One region of the Streptomyces sp. NRRL S-1813 genome, then DNA from elsewhere that is predicted to be linked to it. Evidence: riboswitches for the same ligand, from Rfam matches in the RefSeq annotation. Region 1 holds a riboswitch; the other holds the start of a gene.
What was found. Region 1 has a riboswitch for S-adenosylmethionine ahead of IF67_RS0134380 (aminotransferase class V-fold PLP-dependent enzyme). Riboswitches for the same ligand answer to the same signal wherever they lie in the genome.

Region 1 (7,148 bases):
AGGGCATCGTGGCGTACTCGAAGATCTGCACCCACGTGGGTTGCCCGATCAGCCTGTACGAGCAGCAGACGCACCACGTGCTCTGCCCCTGCCACCAGTCGACGTTCGACCTCTCTGACGGCGGTCGGGTGATCTTCGGTCCCGCCGGGCACGCCCTGCCGCAGCTGCACATCACAGAGAAGGACGGCTTCCTGGAGGCCGCAAACGGCTTCGAGGAGCCCGTCGGCCCGAGTTTCTGGGAGCGCGGATGAGTAACGAGACAACCGCGACCACCACACGTCGTGGCCAGGCGCCACGGGGCGAGCGGATCGCGGACTGGGCGGACGGCCGGCTGGGCATCTACAGCCTCGCCAAGTCCAACATGCGCAAGATCTTCCCGGACCACTGGTCCTTCATGCTCGGTGAGGTCGCGCTCTACAGCTTCATCATCATCATCCTGACCGGTGTCTATCTGACGCTGTTCTTCCACCCGAGCATGGCCGAGGTGACCTATCACGGTTCCTATGTGCCCATGCAGGGGATCCGGATGACGCAGGCCTTCGAGTCGACGCTGGACATCAGCTTCGACGTCCGGGGCGGGCTGCTTATAAGGCAGATCCACCACTGGGCCGCGCTGGTGTTCCTGGCCGCGATGATGGTCCACATGATGCGGGTGTTCTTCACCGGCGCCTTCCGCAAGCCGCGTGAGGTCAACTGGCTGTTCGGCTTCCTGCTGTTCGTGCTGGGCATGTTCACCGGCTTCACCGGCTACTCGCTCCCCGACGACCTGCTCTCCGGTACCGGTGTGCGGTTCATCGAGGGCGTCATCCTCGCGATGCCGCTGGTCGGTTCGTACCTCCAGTTCTTCATCTTCGGCGGGGAGTTCCCGGGGCACGACATCATCCCGAGGTTCTTCACGGTGCACGTCCTGCTGCTGCCGGGCATCATGCTCGGCCTGCTGGTGGCGCACCTGATCCTGGTCTTCTACCACAAGCACACCCAGTTCCCGGGTGCCGGCAAGACCAACAACAACGTCGTGGGCATGCCGCTGCTGCCGGTCTACATGGCCAAGGCCGGAGGCTTCTTCTTCCTGGTCTTCGGTGTGATCGCCGCGATCGCCGCGATCGCCAGCATCAACCCGGTGTGGGCGATCGGCCCCTACCGGCCCGACCAGGTCTCCACCGGCGCCCAGCCCGACTGGTACATGGGCTTCGCCGAGGGTCTGGTGCGTGTCATGCCGGGCTGGGAGTGGAACTTCTGGGGCCACACCGTCAACTTCGGCGTGCTGATCCCGATCATCATCTTCCCGCTGGTCCTGGTCGCGATCGCGGTCTACCCGTTCGTCGAGTCCTGGGTCAAGGGCGACAAGCGCGAGCACCACATCCTGGACCGCCCGCGCAACGTCCCGACCCGTACCGGCTTCGGTGTGGCCTGGCTGATCGCGTACTTCGTGATGCTGATCGGTGGCGGCAACGACCTGTGGGCGACGCACTTCCACCTGTCGATCAACTCGATCACCTGGTTCGTCCGGATCGCGTTCTTCGTCGGGCCGGTGCTGGGCTTCATCGCCACCAAGCGGATCTGCCTGGGCCTCCAGCGCCGCGACAAGGACAAGGTGCTGCACGGACGCGAGTCCGGCATCATCAAGCGCCTGCCGCACGGTGAGTTCATCGAGGTCCACGAGCCGCTCGACCAGGAGCAGCTGCACGTGCTCACGCAGCACGAGCAGCCCGCGCCGCTCGAGCTCGGTCCGGAGGTCGACGAGAACGGTGTGGCACGCAAGGTGTCGCGCTCGCAGAAGCTCCGCGCCAAGCTCTCGAAGAGCTACTACGGCGAGGACAGCGTCATCGCCAAGCCCACGGTGGAGGAGTACAAGGAGATCACCAGCGGCCACGGCCACCACTGATCACCTCGGCGCCTCGTAGCGCACCGTAGGTAGTACGCCACCCAGAGGGCCCCGTCCGATCACCGGACGGGGCCCTCCGGCGTTCGGGGCGGCTCGATAGGGTGACGGCATAAGCAGGAGACAAACCAGGAGTGTGGACCATGAACGTTGTGACCCCGGTTGGCGGCGACAGCGTGGCGGCCCACACCTGGCCGGACTTGCTCAACGCCCTGCTCGACGGCCGTGACCTCGCCGCGGACGACACCGCATGGGCGATGGACAAGATCATGCGGGGCGAGGCCGGCGACGCCCAGATCGCCGGCTTCGTGGTGGCGCTGCGGGCCAAGGGCGAGACCGTCGCGGAGATCTCCGGCCTGGTGCGCACCATGTACGCCCACGCCCGGCTGATCGAGGTGCCGGGCCCCAGCGTCGACATCGTCGGCACCGGCGGCGACGGCGCCAAGACCGTCAACATCTCCACGATGTCCTCGATCGTGGTGGCCGGCACCGGCGCCAAGGTCGTCAAGCACGGCAACCGCGCGGCGTCCTCGGCCAGCGGTGCCTCCGACGTGCTGGAGAAGCTCGGCGTCAATCTCGACCTCACCCCGCAGCGGGTCGTCGAGGTCGCCGAGGAAGCGGGCATCACCTTCTGCTTCGCGGTGAAGTTCCACCCCGCGCTGCGGCATGTCGCCAACGCCCGGGGCCAGCTCGGCATCCGTACGACGTTCAATGTGCTGGGCCCGCTGACCAACCCCGCGAAGGTCCGCGCCCAGGCGACCGGAGTCGCGGACGCCCGGATGGCGCCGATCCTGGCCGGGGTGCTCGCCGAGCGCGGCTCCTCCGCGCTGGTCTTCCGCGGCGACGACGGCCTGGACGAGCTGACCACGACCGCGACCTCCCGGGTCTGGATCGTCCGGGACGGCACGGTGCGCGAGGAGGCCTTCGACCCGCGGGACGTGGGGATCGAGCTGGTACCGGTGGAGGCGCTGCGCGGCGCGGACGCCTCGTACAACGCGGAGGTGGCCCGCCGGCTGCTGGACGGCGAGACCGGTCCGGTGCGTGATGCGGTGCTGCTGAACTCCGCGGCGGCGCTGGTCGCGCTGGAGCCGTCCGACGCCCCGCTGGCCGCACAGATCCGGGCCGGCATCGACCAGGCCGCCGCCTCGATCGACTCCGGAGCGGCCCGGCAGGCGCTGGAGCGCTGGGTGGCCGCCAGCAACGCATGAGCCCGCGGTGACGCAGAGTGTGACGCAAGCCCCGGTCCGGTATACGGACCGGGGCTTGCGTGATGTTGCCCGTGTGGCATGATTCTGCCCAGGTCACGAGTGACAGCGATGCAGGCCCCGGCCCGCTGTCCGGCAACCCTCCTTCCGTGGCGGGGTGCCCCGGGTGATGACCAGGCCGTAGGCAGCGAGGTCTGCGGCAAGCGCGGATCCCTCGCCAGGGATCCTGGTCCTCGAGGGAGAACTTCCGTGAATCAGCGAATGCGATAGGGCTCGACGGCCCCTTTTCCGCATCCCTTTTTCTTTCCCGTTGCGGCGCCGTGCGGTGCGCTCCCCGCGCCCCCGCCCGCAGCGAATTCGCTTACCTCTTACGGGAGTTCGCCATGTCTGTTTCCGCCGTTGCCGCCGACCGTTCCGTCTGTGCCCCGCTGCCGGTCCTCGGCCGGGATGTCCGCGTCCCGCTCGTGACCGGCGGCGAGGTCGACTACGCCGCGCTGGACTACGCCGCCAGCGCCCCCGCGCTCCAGCGGGTCTGGGACGACGTCGCGGCCTACGCTCCGTACTACGGCAGCGTGCACCGCGGCGCCGGGTACCTCTCGCAGCTGTCCACCGACCTCTTCGAGAACAGCCGCCGGACGATCGCGGAGTTCCTGGGCTGCGGCATCGAGGGGGGCCTGGGCGAAGCCCAGTCCGGCAAGGGCGGTGGTGGGCGACGGGAGGGCGACCAGGTCGTCTTCACCCGCTCGACCACCGACTCGCTGAACCTGCTCGCCGCCGTACTCCCGCAGGACACCCGGGTGTTCGTCTTCGAGACCGAGCATCACGCCTCGCTGCTGCCGTGGGAGCAGCGCGCGGATGTCGCGGTGACGTACCTCAACGCGCCGCGCACCCCGCAGCAGGCGGTGGACACCCTGGAGAAGGCGCTGGCCGAACGCGAGCCGTACGGCCCGGCGCTGGTGTGCGTGACTGGTGCGTCGAATGTGACCGGTGAGCTGTGGCCGGTGCGGGAGCTGGCGGCCGCCGCGCATGCGCACGGCGCGCGGATCGTCCTGGACGCGGCGCAGCTCGTCCCACACCACCCCGTGGACCTCGCCGAACTGGACGTCGACTGGGTCGCCTTCTCCGGACACAAGCTGTACGCGCCGTTCGGCGCCGGTGTGCTGGCCGGCCGCGCGGACTGGCTCCAGGACGCCGCACCGTACCTGGCCGGCGGCGGTGCCAGCCGCAAGGTCTCCCGGCGGACGGACGGCGGCGTGGACGTCGAGTGGCACACCACCGCCGCCCGGCACGAGGCCGGTTCGCCGAACGTCATCGGCGCCTATGCGATCGCCTCGGCATGCCGGGCCCTGTCCGAGGCCGGTTTCGAGGGCCTGGTCGCCCGCGAGCAGGCCCTGATCACCCGGGTGCGGGAGGGCCTGGCCGAGGTGCCCGAGGTGAACGTGCTCTCGCTCTTCGGCGAGGACGCCGCGCGGGTGGGGGTCCTCTCCTTCGTCGTCGAGGGCTGGAACAGCTCGCACTTCGCGGCGGCACTCTCGGCGGAGTACGGCATCGGCGTGCGCGACGGCCTGTTCTGCGCACACCCCCTCGTACGGACCCTGCTGGGCAGCGAGCCGCAGGAGCCGGGCGAGTGCGGCGCCCCGGACTCGGCACCCGGCGAGCGCTCACTGAACGCCATCCGCGTCAGTTTCGGCGCCGGCACCCCCGACGAGCACGTCGAGCGGTTCCTCCGCGCCGTCAAGGAACTGGTGACGGACGGCGCCCGCTGGAACTACCGCACCGAAGACGGGCGTTGTGTGCCCGCGGTGTAACGCCACGTTTTCGGCTTTCCCGCCGTGGTTCGTCGCCCCCGGCCCGCCCCTCCCGTGAGTGGAGAAAGTAAAAGTGGGTGGGGGTGGGCCACCGGCGTGGGCGTTTCCAAGTGATCTACGAGGCGCGCCGGACCATCCACGAGCACCCCCACCAGCCTTCCCCATCCCCAACGGGAGGGGCCGCGCCGCAGGACGAAGTCCGCAGGAGCGGCACCGCACCCGACAGCCCCGCGCAGCGGACCCGGCCCGCCGCAGGCGCAACGGCGAGACGAACCACGGCGGGCAAGCCGACAACGTGGGGCGCAAAGCAAAGCGCAGCGGAGAGACGCAACGGCGACAAACCCCCACGGCGGGACAGCCGAAAACGTGGGAAAGAAAGGGCTACGCGTCGAGCCCGATCGCAAAGGCAGCCTCAAGATCGTGCTGCGAGTACGTGCGGAACGCGATGTGCGTCTCCGTGGCGGCGACGCCGGGGACCTTGCTGATCCGGCCGGGGATGACATCCGCGAGGTCGTCGTGGGCGGCGACCCGCACCATCGCGATCAGGTCGTGGGCACCGGTGACCGAGTAGACCTCGCTGACCCCTTCCAGCGCGGCGATCTTCTCGGCGATCTCCGGGATCTGGTCCACGTTGGTCTTGATGAGCACGATCGACGTGATCACGGCTGGCTCTCTCCCTCGGTCGCCCGGACATCCCCCCTGGTGGCCCCCACACTATCCCTCCCGTAGCGGACCCATGCGTAGAGGAACCCGAGCGCGAAGCCGACGACATGGGCGAGGTAGGCGACACCGGGACCGCGGGGATCCTCCTGCGCGGCATGCCACTGGAGGAAGAACCAGAAGAGCAGCACGATCCAGGCGGGGAAGCGCAGCGGCAGGAAGAACAGGAACGGGAAGATGCTGGTGACCCGGGCCGTGGGGAACAGGAAGAGGAAGGCGCCCAGTACGCCGGAGATCGAGCCGGAGGCGCCCACCAGCGTCTGGCCCGAGGCGGCGTGTGCGGCCGCGTAGCCGAGCAGCGCCAGGTAGCCGATGATGAGGTAGAAGGCGGCGAACGGCAGCCGGCCCATGCGCGCCTCGGTCATTGCGCCGAAGACGTACAGAAACAGCATGTTGCCGAGCAGGTGCAGCCAGCTGCCGTGCACGAACAACGCGGTGAGCGGGGTGATCAGCGCCCGTACCGAACCGCTCCACAGGTCCAGCGGGATCACGCCCCACCGCTCGAAATACGCGGTCTGGGCCTTCAGCAGGGCGTCGCCGCTGCCGTATATCCGGTTCAGGCCGGAGGCGGGGCCGAGCACGAAGACCGCACAGCACAGGCCGATCAGCACATTCGTCACCCGCGAGAACACCGCGGCCAGCGACCGGGTGGGGCGCGGAGGGCGGGGGAGGAGACCGGACGAGCGGGGAGAACGGGGTGAGGGGGCCGGCACCGTCATGAGGTGATCATGGCCCAATGCGGGCAATCGGGACAGAGTGCCTCGCCGCGTCCCGGCGCCTGGGCGGGCCCGCACCGGCCCCCCGTCAGGCCGTAGGGTTACAGGCAGTACTTTGCGTACTTCCGCGATCCGACGGCGCACCGCGTGAACCGCGCAGCAGCACGAGACGATGAGCACGAAAGAGGACGACACGATGGCTGTTCCCCTGCCGACGGACGGAACCCGGTGGCGCTGCACGCTGTGCGGCAACCTCACGCGTTTCGATGTGACCCGCCGGTCCAAGGTCGTGGAGTACGTCCACCTGGACCTCGCCGGGGCGCCGACGGTCGAGGAGCGCGAGGTCCTCAGTGAGAGCATCGAGTCCGTGCGCTGCCGCTGGTGCAACGCGGTCGACCAGATCGAACTGGTCGACCGTCCGGGCGCGAACGCCTGAGATCGGAGCGATGCAGCCGTGGTGGACCGTCGAGAAGGGGAGCCGGGGGCCCAGCGTGACGACGCACCCGAGGGTGCGGCCGACGAAGTGCTCGACCGTCCGCTGCCCGAGGGCGTGCGGCGCCGTGTCGTGGCGCTCACCGCGGAGTCGTTCGGCGCACTGACCCTCGCCGAACTCCCGCCCCCGCTGCGGCAGTACGCCCGGTTCACCCCGACTCGTCGGGCCAAGTTCGCCGGAAATGCGATGGCCTCGGCGCTGGAGGGCGACGCGGTCTTCCGGCAGCGGATCGCCGGCAAGCTGCGCGAGGCGCAGTCCGAGCTCGCCGAGGCCCTGGAGCAGGGCACCCCGCCCGCGGCCGCCGATCCGCTCGATGTCGCGGCG
Region 2 (7,148 bases), on a different contig from region 1:
AGTTGAAGCAGTCATGCAGGGACTTCATGGCCTTGGCCGGACTCACCTTGAGCCCCGGGTAGTGCCCGTTGTTGGGCTTGACGGTGAAGCGCTCGTCGTACAGCTTGCGCAGGCCCGCCGCAGCAGCACCGTTCTTGGCGGCTGCGGGCTGGGCGACGGCAGCCTTGGTCATGGGCTGCTGCGCCGAGTGGGCCGACTGCGCCTGGGCGGGAGTGGCTGTGGCCAGCACGCCCACCGCCGCCATGGCGCCGAGGATCCGCCCCGTAGAGATACGCAAAATATTTCCCCCTGTGTCAGTCAAGAGAAGATCAACAACTCCGCCACCCTAGCCGCCGCGGCTACCGGGTAGTAACTGACCCTCTGCTGACGGAAGTACGGGGGATGCTGCCCGCGGTGGCGCGGCCCGCTCCGGGGCGCACACGTGCCGCGCCGCCGGGCCTCGCCGTACGCGCGCTCCTCGCGCACGGGGGCTCCGCCCTTCCCGCCCCGTGATCCATTGCGCAGGTCACGCCGCCCGCCGCGCCGCATACTCCGGGATTTCGGCCATCGGGGGGCGTTCCTCGGTGTCCACCTCCGTCGTGCGCGGGACGAAGCCCTGCTCGCCGCGGTCGAACTGGGTGAGCCGGGGGCGGATCAAGTGGCCGCGGGTCAGGCGCAGTTGTGCGGTCCGGTAGATCGCGGCGGCCATCCGGCCCAGGGCCTGGCCGTCCTGGTGGCGGTGTTTGCGGACGCCGACGTCCACCTGGGCGAGGGCGTCGAGGCCGACGGTGTGGAGCGCGTCGACGAGCAGGCCGAGCTCTACGCCGTAGCCGACCGGGAACGGCAGCCGTTCCAGGAGCGAGCGGCGGGCCGCGTACTCGCCGCCCAGGGGCTGGACGAAGCCGGCCAGCTGCGGCCAGTGGAGATTGAGGAGGGGGCGGGCCACCAGCTCGGTCACCCGGCCGCCCTGCCCGGCCCCGGCACCCTCGGTGCCGGTCTCCAGGGGGCGGTCGTACATCGCCTTCACGAACTGGATGTCCGGATCCGTCAGCAGCGGGCCGATGATCCCGGAGACGAAGACGGAGGAGAAGGCGCGCAGGTCGGCGTCGATGAAGCAGACGATGTCGCCGGTGGTGGCCAGGAGGGAGCGCCACAGCACCTCACCCTTGCCGGGGAGGGCGGGCAGCCGCGGCAGGACGCTGTCGCGGTGGACGACCCGGGCCCCGGCCGCCGCGGCGACCTCGGCGGTGCGGTCGGTGGAGCCGGAGTCCAGCACCACCAGCTCATCGACGAGCGGGACCGTCCCGGTCATCAGCTCGGCGCGGATCACCGACACGATCGCCCCGACGGTGGCCTCCTCGTCGAGCGCGGGCAGCACCACGCTGACCGTGCGGCCCGTCTGGCGCTTGGCCTCCAGCAGCTGCCCCAGCGGACGGTCCGCGGCGGACCAGGAGCGGCTGCTCAGCCAGCCCTCGACCTCTTCCAGCACGTCTACGACTCCTCGGTCGCCGCCGGTGGGCGGCCTCTGTGATCCATCTCGCGGTTCGGACGACTATCTCAACCGTCAGTGCCTTCGGTTACAGTCTTGAACAACGCGGATGACCGTCGCATGTCGGGGTCCGTGCCACAAACGCCTGGGTTTCGGCCCAGCGCCATACCGCTCATCCAGAGGGGCAGAGGGATACGGCCCGTTGAAGCCCCGGCAACCCTCCAGCCGGTCTTGCCGCCAGGACGCTGACGTCCCGCGCGCGCGAGGCTCCCGGCTAGGGAAGGTGCCAAATCCGTCTCGTGGCGAGATTCGTCGCGAGGAAGATGAGGAGAAAGGGCCTCGCCTCCATGGCTGTGCAAGTCACCGAAAACACCCCCACCGTCGCTCTGGGCCCCGCCGCCGCGCTGTCCTGCCGCGAGTGCGGCACGCGCTTCCCGCTCGGCCCGATCTTCGCGTGCCAGGAATGTTTCGGGCCGCTCGAAGTCGCCTACGACCTGCCGAGCGGCGACCCCGAGAGCCTGCGGAAGCAGATCGAGGCCGGTCCGGACAACATCTGGCGCTACGCCCCGCTGCTGCCGGTCCCCGCGGACGTGGCCGACAAGCCCAACCTCAACCCGGGCTTCACCAAGCTCGTCAAGGCCGACCGGCTCGCCGCCGAGCTGGGCGTCACCGGCGGTCTGTATGTGAAGGACGACTCCGGCAACCCGACGCACTCCTTCAAGGACCGCGTCGTGGCGATCGCCGTCGAGGCCGCCCGCGCCTTCGGCTTCACCACGCTCTCCTGCTCCTCCACCGGCAACCTCGCCGGTGCCGTCGGCGCCGCCGCCCGCCGTGCCGGTTTCAAGTCCTGCGTCTTCATCCCGCACGACCTGGAGGCCGGCAAGGTCGTCATGGCCGCGGTCTACGGCGGCGACCTGGTGGGCATCGAGGGCAACTACGACGACGTCAACCGCTTCTGCTCGGAGCTCATCGGCGACCCGCTGGGCGAGGGCTGGGGCTTCGTCAACGTCAATCTGCGCCCGTACTACGGCGAGGGTTCCAAGACCCTCGCGTACGAGATCTGTGAGCAGCTGGGCTGGCAGCTCCCGGACCAGATCGTCATCCCGATCGCGTCCGGCTCGCAGCTCACGAAGATCGACAAGGGGCTCAAGGAGCTGATCGCCCTCGGCCTGGTCGAGGACAAGCCGTACAAGATCTTCGGCGCCCAGGCGGAGGGCTGCTCGCCGGTGTCCACGGCCTTCAAGGCCGGGCAGGACGTCGTACGCCCGCAGAAGCCGAACACCATCGCCAAGTCGCTGGCGATCGGCAACCCGGCCGACGGTCCGTACGTGCTCGACATCGCCCGCCGTACGGGCGGCGCCGTGGAGGACGTCAACGACGAGCAGGTCGTGGACGCGATCAAGCTGCTGGCCAGGACGGAAGGGATCTTCGCGGAGACCGCGGGCGGCGTGACCGTCGGCGTGACCAAGAAGCTCATCGAGGCCGGTGTGCTCGACCCCGCCCTGACCACCGTCGTCCTGAACACCGGTGACGGTCTCAAGACGCTGGACGCGGTCGCCCCGACCACCGGGCCCACGGCGACGATCCGTCCGGATCTGGACGCGTTCCGCGCCGCCGGCCTGACAGGCTGAGGCCGTCGGCCGGTCCGCGGACACGGCCGAGCCACCGCCCCGCACTCGTACTCCGTATTTCCTGGAAGGCTGAACCATGAGCGTCAAGGTCCGCATCCCCACCATCCTCCGCACGTACACCGCCGGCCAGGCCGAGGTCCCCGCCGAGGGCGCGACCCTCTCCGAGGTGATCGCCGACCTGGAGCAGAACCACCAGGGCATCGCGGCCCGTGTGCTGGACGACGCCGGCAAGCTGCGCCGCTTCGTGAATGTGTACGTCAACGACGACGATGTGCGCTTCGAGCAGGGCCTGGAGACGCCGACCCCGGACGGCGCGGGCATCTCGATCATTCCGGCAGTGGCCGGCGGCTGCTGATTTTTAGCCATCTCTTCGCCTGCTTGACCGGAATTGCCCCGTCCGCCAGAAAGCGGACGGGGCAATTCCGTGTTGTGAAAGGGGATACCATTGGGGTGATCCCCCTCCGGATATCACCCGGCGCGTGCCGAACGCATATGTGTTCGTGATCAGTTGTGCCCAAAGTGTGTGCGGTTTTTGTCGCCTAGGTGCGCTATGCCCGGCCCGACTTGCCCTGGAGAACCGGGATTTCACCGCATATTGCCGATTCTCCGGCCCCAGAATTCTCGTCCGATTGACCTGTTGCTCTGGGCATCTGTGCAGATACATTCAGCGGCGGTCGACGCGTTCCGGCGCACACCCCACAAGCCTTTCGCGGGGTGAGGTCTGACCCGGGTCCGCGGAGTGCGGTCCTGTGCAAGGGCCAGTAATAGGGGAGTTAGGCATGGCTCAGGGCACCGTCAAGTGGTTCAACGCGGAGAAGGGGTACGGCTTCATCGCGGTCGACGGTGGTGCGGATGTTTTCGTCCACTACAGCGCGATCCAGATGGACGGCTACCGCACCCTCGAGGAAGGTCAGCGGGTCGAGTTCGAGATCTCGCAGGGCCAGAAGGGGCCGCAGGCGGACATGGTCCGGGTGGCCGGCTGAGGCGCCGACCGACTGCTGCGTAGGGAAGGCCCGTACCCCGTCGGGGGTGCGGGCCTTCTGCTGTCCGCCGTCGGCGGACAGCGGGGCGGGCGGAGGCGGGCGGGTCGCCGTGGGATGCCCGTGTCCACCCGTGTCCACCTGCGCGTACCCGTCAATCGGCCGCCACTTCCGTCGGAGGCTTCTTCGAAGCTGCCTTGCACTCAAGGGGTGCGAGTGCTAATCATTGCGTTAGCACTCTCCCAGTGAGAGTGACAAAGAAGGACCGGGTCGGTGAGGCCCGTAGGCCGCGTGGTGCAAGGAACCACACGGGTCTACAGGTCGTCCGTCGCGGGCGCCAGCGCGGTCCGGAGCAATCCACCCCAGTCCGGGAGGACCACTTCACATGGCCAAGATCATCGCGTTCGACGAGGAGGCACGGCGCGGTCTCGAGCGCGGGATGAACCAGCTCGCCGACGCCGTCAAGGTCACCCTCGGCCCCAAGGGCCGCAACGTCGTCCTCGAGAAGAAGTGGGGCGCCCCCACGATCACCAACGATGGTGTTTCCATCGCCAAGGAGATCGAGCTCGAGGACCCGTACGAGAAGATCGGCGCCGAGCTGGTCAAGGAGGTCGCGAAGAAGACGGACGACGTCGCCGGTGACGGCACGACGACCGCGACCGTCCTGGCCCAGGCTCTGGTCCGCGAGGGCCTGCGCAACGTAGCCGCCGGCGCCAACCCGATGGCCCTCAAGCGCGGTATCGAGCGTGCCGTCGAGGCCGTCTCCGCCGCCCTGCTGGAGCAGGCCAAGGACGTGGAGACCAAGGAGCAGATCGCTTCGACCGCCTCCATCTCCGCCGCTGACACCCAGATCGGCGAGCTGATCGCCGAGGCCATGGACAAGGTCGGCAAGGAAGGCGTCATCACCGTCGAGGAGTCCCAGACCTTCGGTCTGGAGCTGGAACTCACCGAGGGTATGCGCTTCGACAAGGGCTACATCTCGGCGTACTTCGCGACCGACATGGAGCGCATGGAAGCCGCGCTCGACGACCCGTACATCCTGATCGTCAACTCCAAGATCAGCAGCGTGAAGGACCTGCTGCCGCTCCTGGAGAAGGTCATGCAGTCCGGCAAGCCGCTGCTGATCATCGCCGAGGACGTCGAGGGCGAGGCCCTGTCGACCCTGGTCGTCAACAAGATCCGTGGCACCTTCAAGTCCGTCGCCGTCAAGGCCCCGGGCTTCGGTGACCGCCGCAAGGCCATGCTCGGCGACATCGCCATCCTCACCGGTGGCACCGTCATCTCCGAGGAGGTCGGCCTCAAGCTGGAGAACGCCGGTCTCGAGCTGCTCGGCCGCGCCCGCAAGGTCGTCATCACCAAGGACGAGACCACCATCGTCGACGGTGCCGGCGACAGCGAGCAGGTCCAGGGCCGGGTCAACCAGATCCGCGCCGAGATCGAGAACAGCGACTCGGACTACGACCGCGAGAAGCTCCAGGAGCGTCTGGCGAAGCTGGCCGGCGGCGTGGCCGTCATCAAGGCCGGTGCCGCCACCGAGGTCGAGCTCAAGGAGCGCAAGCACCGCATCGAGGACGCCGTTCGCAACGCGAAGGCGGCCGTCGAGGAGGGCATCGTCGCCGGCGGTGGCGTCGCCCTTCTCCAGGCCTCCCAGGTCTTCGAGAAGCTGGAGCTCGACGGCGACGAGGCCACCGGCGCCAACGCGGTGAAGCTGGCCCTGGAAGCCCCGCTCAAGCAGATCTCCGTCAACGGCGGCCTCGAGGGCGGCGTTGTGGTGGAGAAGGTGCGCAACCTGCCCATCGGCCACGGCCTCAACGCCGCGACCGGTGAGTACGTCGACATGATCGCCGAGGGCATCATCGACCCGGCGAAGGTCACGCGCTCCGCGCTCCAGAACGCCGCCTCCATCGCGGCGCTCTTCCTCACCACCGAGGCCGTCATCGCCGACAAGCCGGAGAAGGCCGGCGCGGCGGGCGCTCCGGGCGGCATGCCGGGCGGTGACATGGACTTCTGATCCCCGGATCAGAACGCTGATCCTCCCGGATCACGTCCAGACGTACGTCGGGGCGGCACCCTCCTCCCAGGGGGTGCCGCCCCGGCGGCGTTTCATGGGGGGCGGGTCCGGGCGGTGCCGTTCGCGGGCGGCACCAGCGCCACCCCGCCGGCGGCCAGCACGAGAACGGTGAATGCCACGGCCGGCCTGGCGCGCCAGGGACGGTGTCACCGGATCAGCATGGCGCCGACCCTGCTGGGGTGGCGCCGCGGGGCCGCGGGGCGTTTCACGAGTAGCGGCTCTGGCTCAACTTCCGCGGAGACAGGGCCTGAGCCTTGGACACCGCTGAGCGGTTGGCTCAATGTGACGGGATGAGCGTGCCGTTGGCTCGGTTGGTGGACGGTAGACGTAGGTCGGCTGCCAGGCCCGGGGGTCCCGTGTGAGCTGTATGCCAAAGTGTCCCCTCTGGGGAGACTCGGGTAGGGGGCGGGCGAGTGCGGCTGCGCAAGGGCAGATGGGGTAAGGCGGTCCTGGTGACCGCTGTCGCGATGGTGCTTGTCGGGCCCGGTGCCGACGGGCCCGGCAGAGTGCGCCGGGCCGGTGACAAGCCGGCCTTCACGCTCCGCCGCCATGAGCCGTACACCATCGGCCGGGAGTACCACGCCTCCATCCCGCGCCTCACACCTGCGTTCGGGAACACCGGGCACGTCCCGGCGCCCTTCGGCGTGGTCATGCGCATTACGCTCACCGGCGCTGTCTTCGACGCCATCCCATTTCACCGCAACTGCTACTACGCGAAGGACCGCCGCGAGGTCTTTTGCGAGTTCCCGCACGCCGTGCCCGCTGGAGCCGGGTACGAGACCGCCGAGCCCATGGAGGATGTCTTCGGCCCCGCCGCCGTCATGGGGGCGTACAGATACTCCGTCTGGGCGCTGGGGGATCCGCCCGCGCACACCGAGGACTACAAAGCGCACTACACACGCGGCAAGGGCCCCGCGCTCGGACTCGAACCGGTCCCCGTCAGCACGCTCAAGGGCGGCGGTGAACTGCGCTTCGTCACGGCCGGCTACACCGACAAA

Region 2: it holds a riboswitch for S-adenosylmethionine, as region 1 does, so the genes downstream of both, thrC (threonine synthase) here and IF67_RS0134380 (aminotransferase class V-fold PLP-dependent enzyme) in region 1, are expected to answer to the same signal.

What each region holds. Positions count from the first base shown of each region.
Region 1 covers NZ_JOHB01000040.1:45,665-52,812, reverse strand. Annotated here, with positions in the region: gene IF67_RS0134395 (ubiquinol-cytochrome c reductase iron-sulfur subunit) at 1-251, shown strand, start outside; gene IF67_RS0134390 (cytochrome b) at 248-1,885, shown strand; gene trpD (anthranilate phosphoribosyltransferase) at 2,026-3,090, shown strand; SAM riboswitch class IV at 3,182-3,299, shown strand; gene IF67_RS0134380 (aminotransferase class V-fold PLP-dependent enzyme) at 3,471-4,895, shown strand; gene IF67_RS0134375 (Lrp/AsnC family transcriptional regulator) at 5,277-5,558, opposite strand; gene IF67_RS0134370 (rhomboid family intramembrane serine protease) at 5,555-6,235, opposite strand; gene IF67_RS0134365 (hypothetical protein) at 6,528-6,767, shown strand; gene IF67_RS0134360 (NYN domain-containing protein) at 6,855-7,148, shown strand, end outside.
Region 2 covers NZ_JOHB01000030.1:33,289-40,436, forward strand. Annotated here, with positions in the region: gene IF67_RS0130685 (hypothetical protein) at 1-277, opposite strand, end outside; gene IF67_RS0130695 (glucosyl-3-phosphoglycerate synthase) at 506-1,468, opposite strand; SAM riboswitch class I at 1,638-1,798, shown strand; gene thrC (threonine synthase) at 1,816-3,099, shown strand; gene IF67_RS0130705 (MoaD/ThiS family protein) at 3,176-3,454, shown strand; gene IF67_RS0130710 (cold-shock protein) at 3,879-4,082, shown strand; gene groL (chaperonin GroEL) at 4,465-6,090, shown strand; gene IF67_RS0130720 (hypothetical protein) at 6,603-7,148, shown strand, end outside.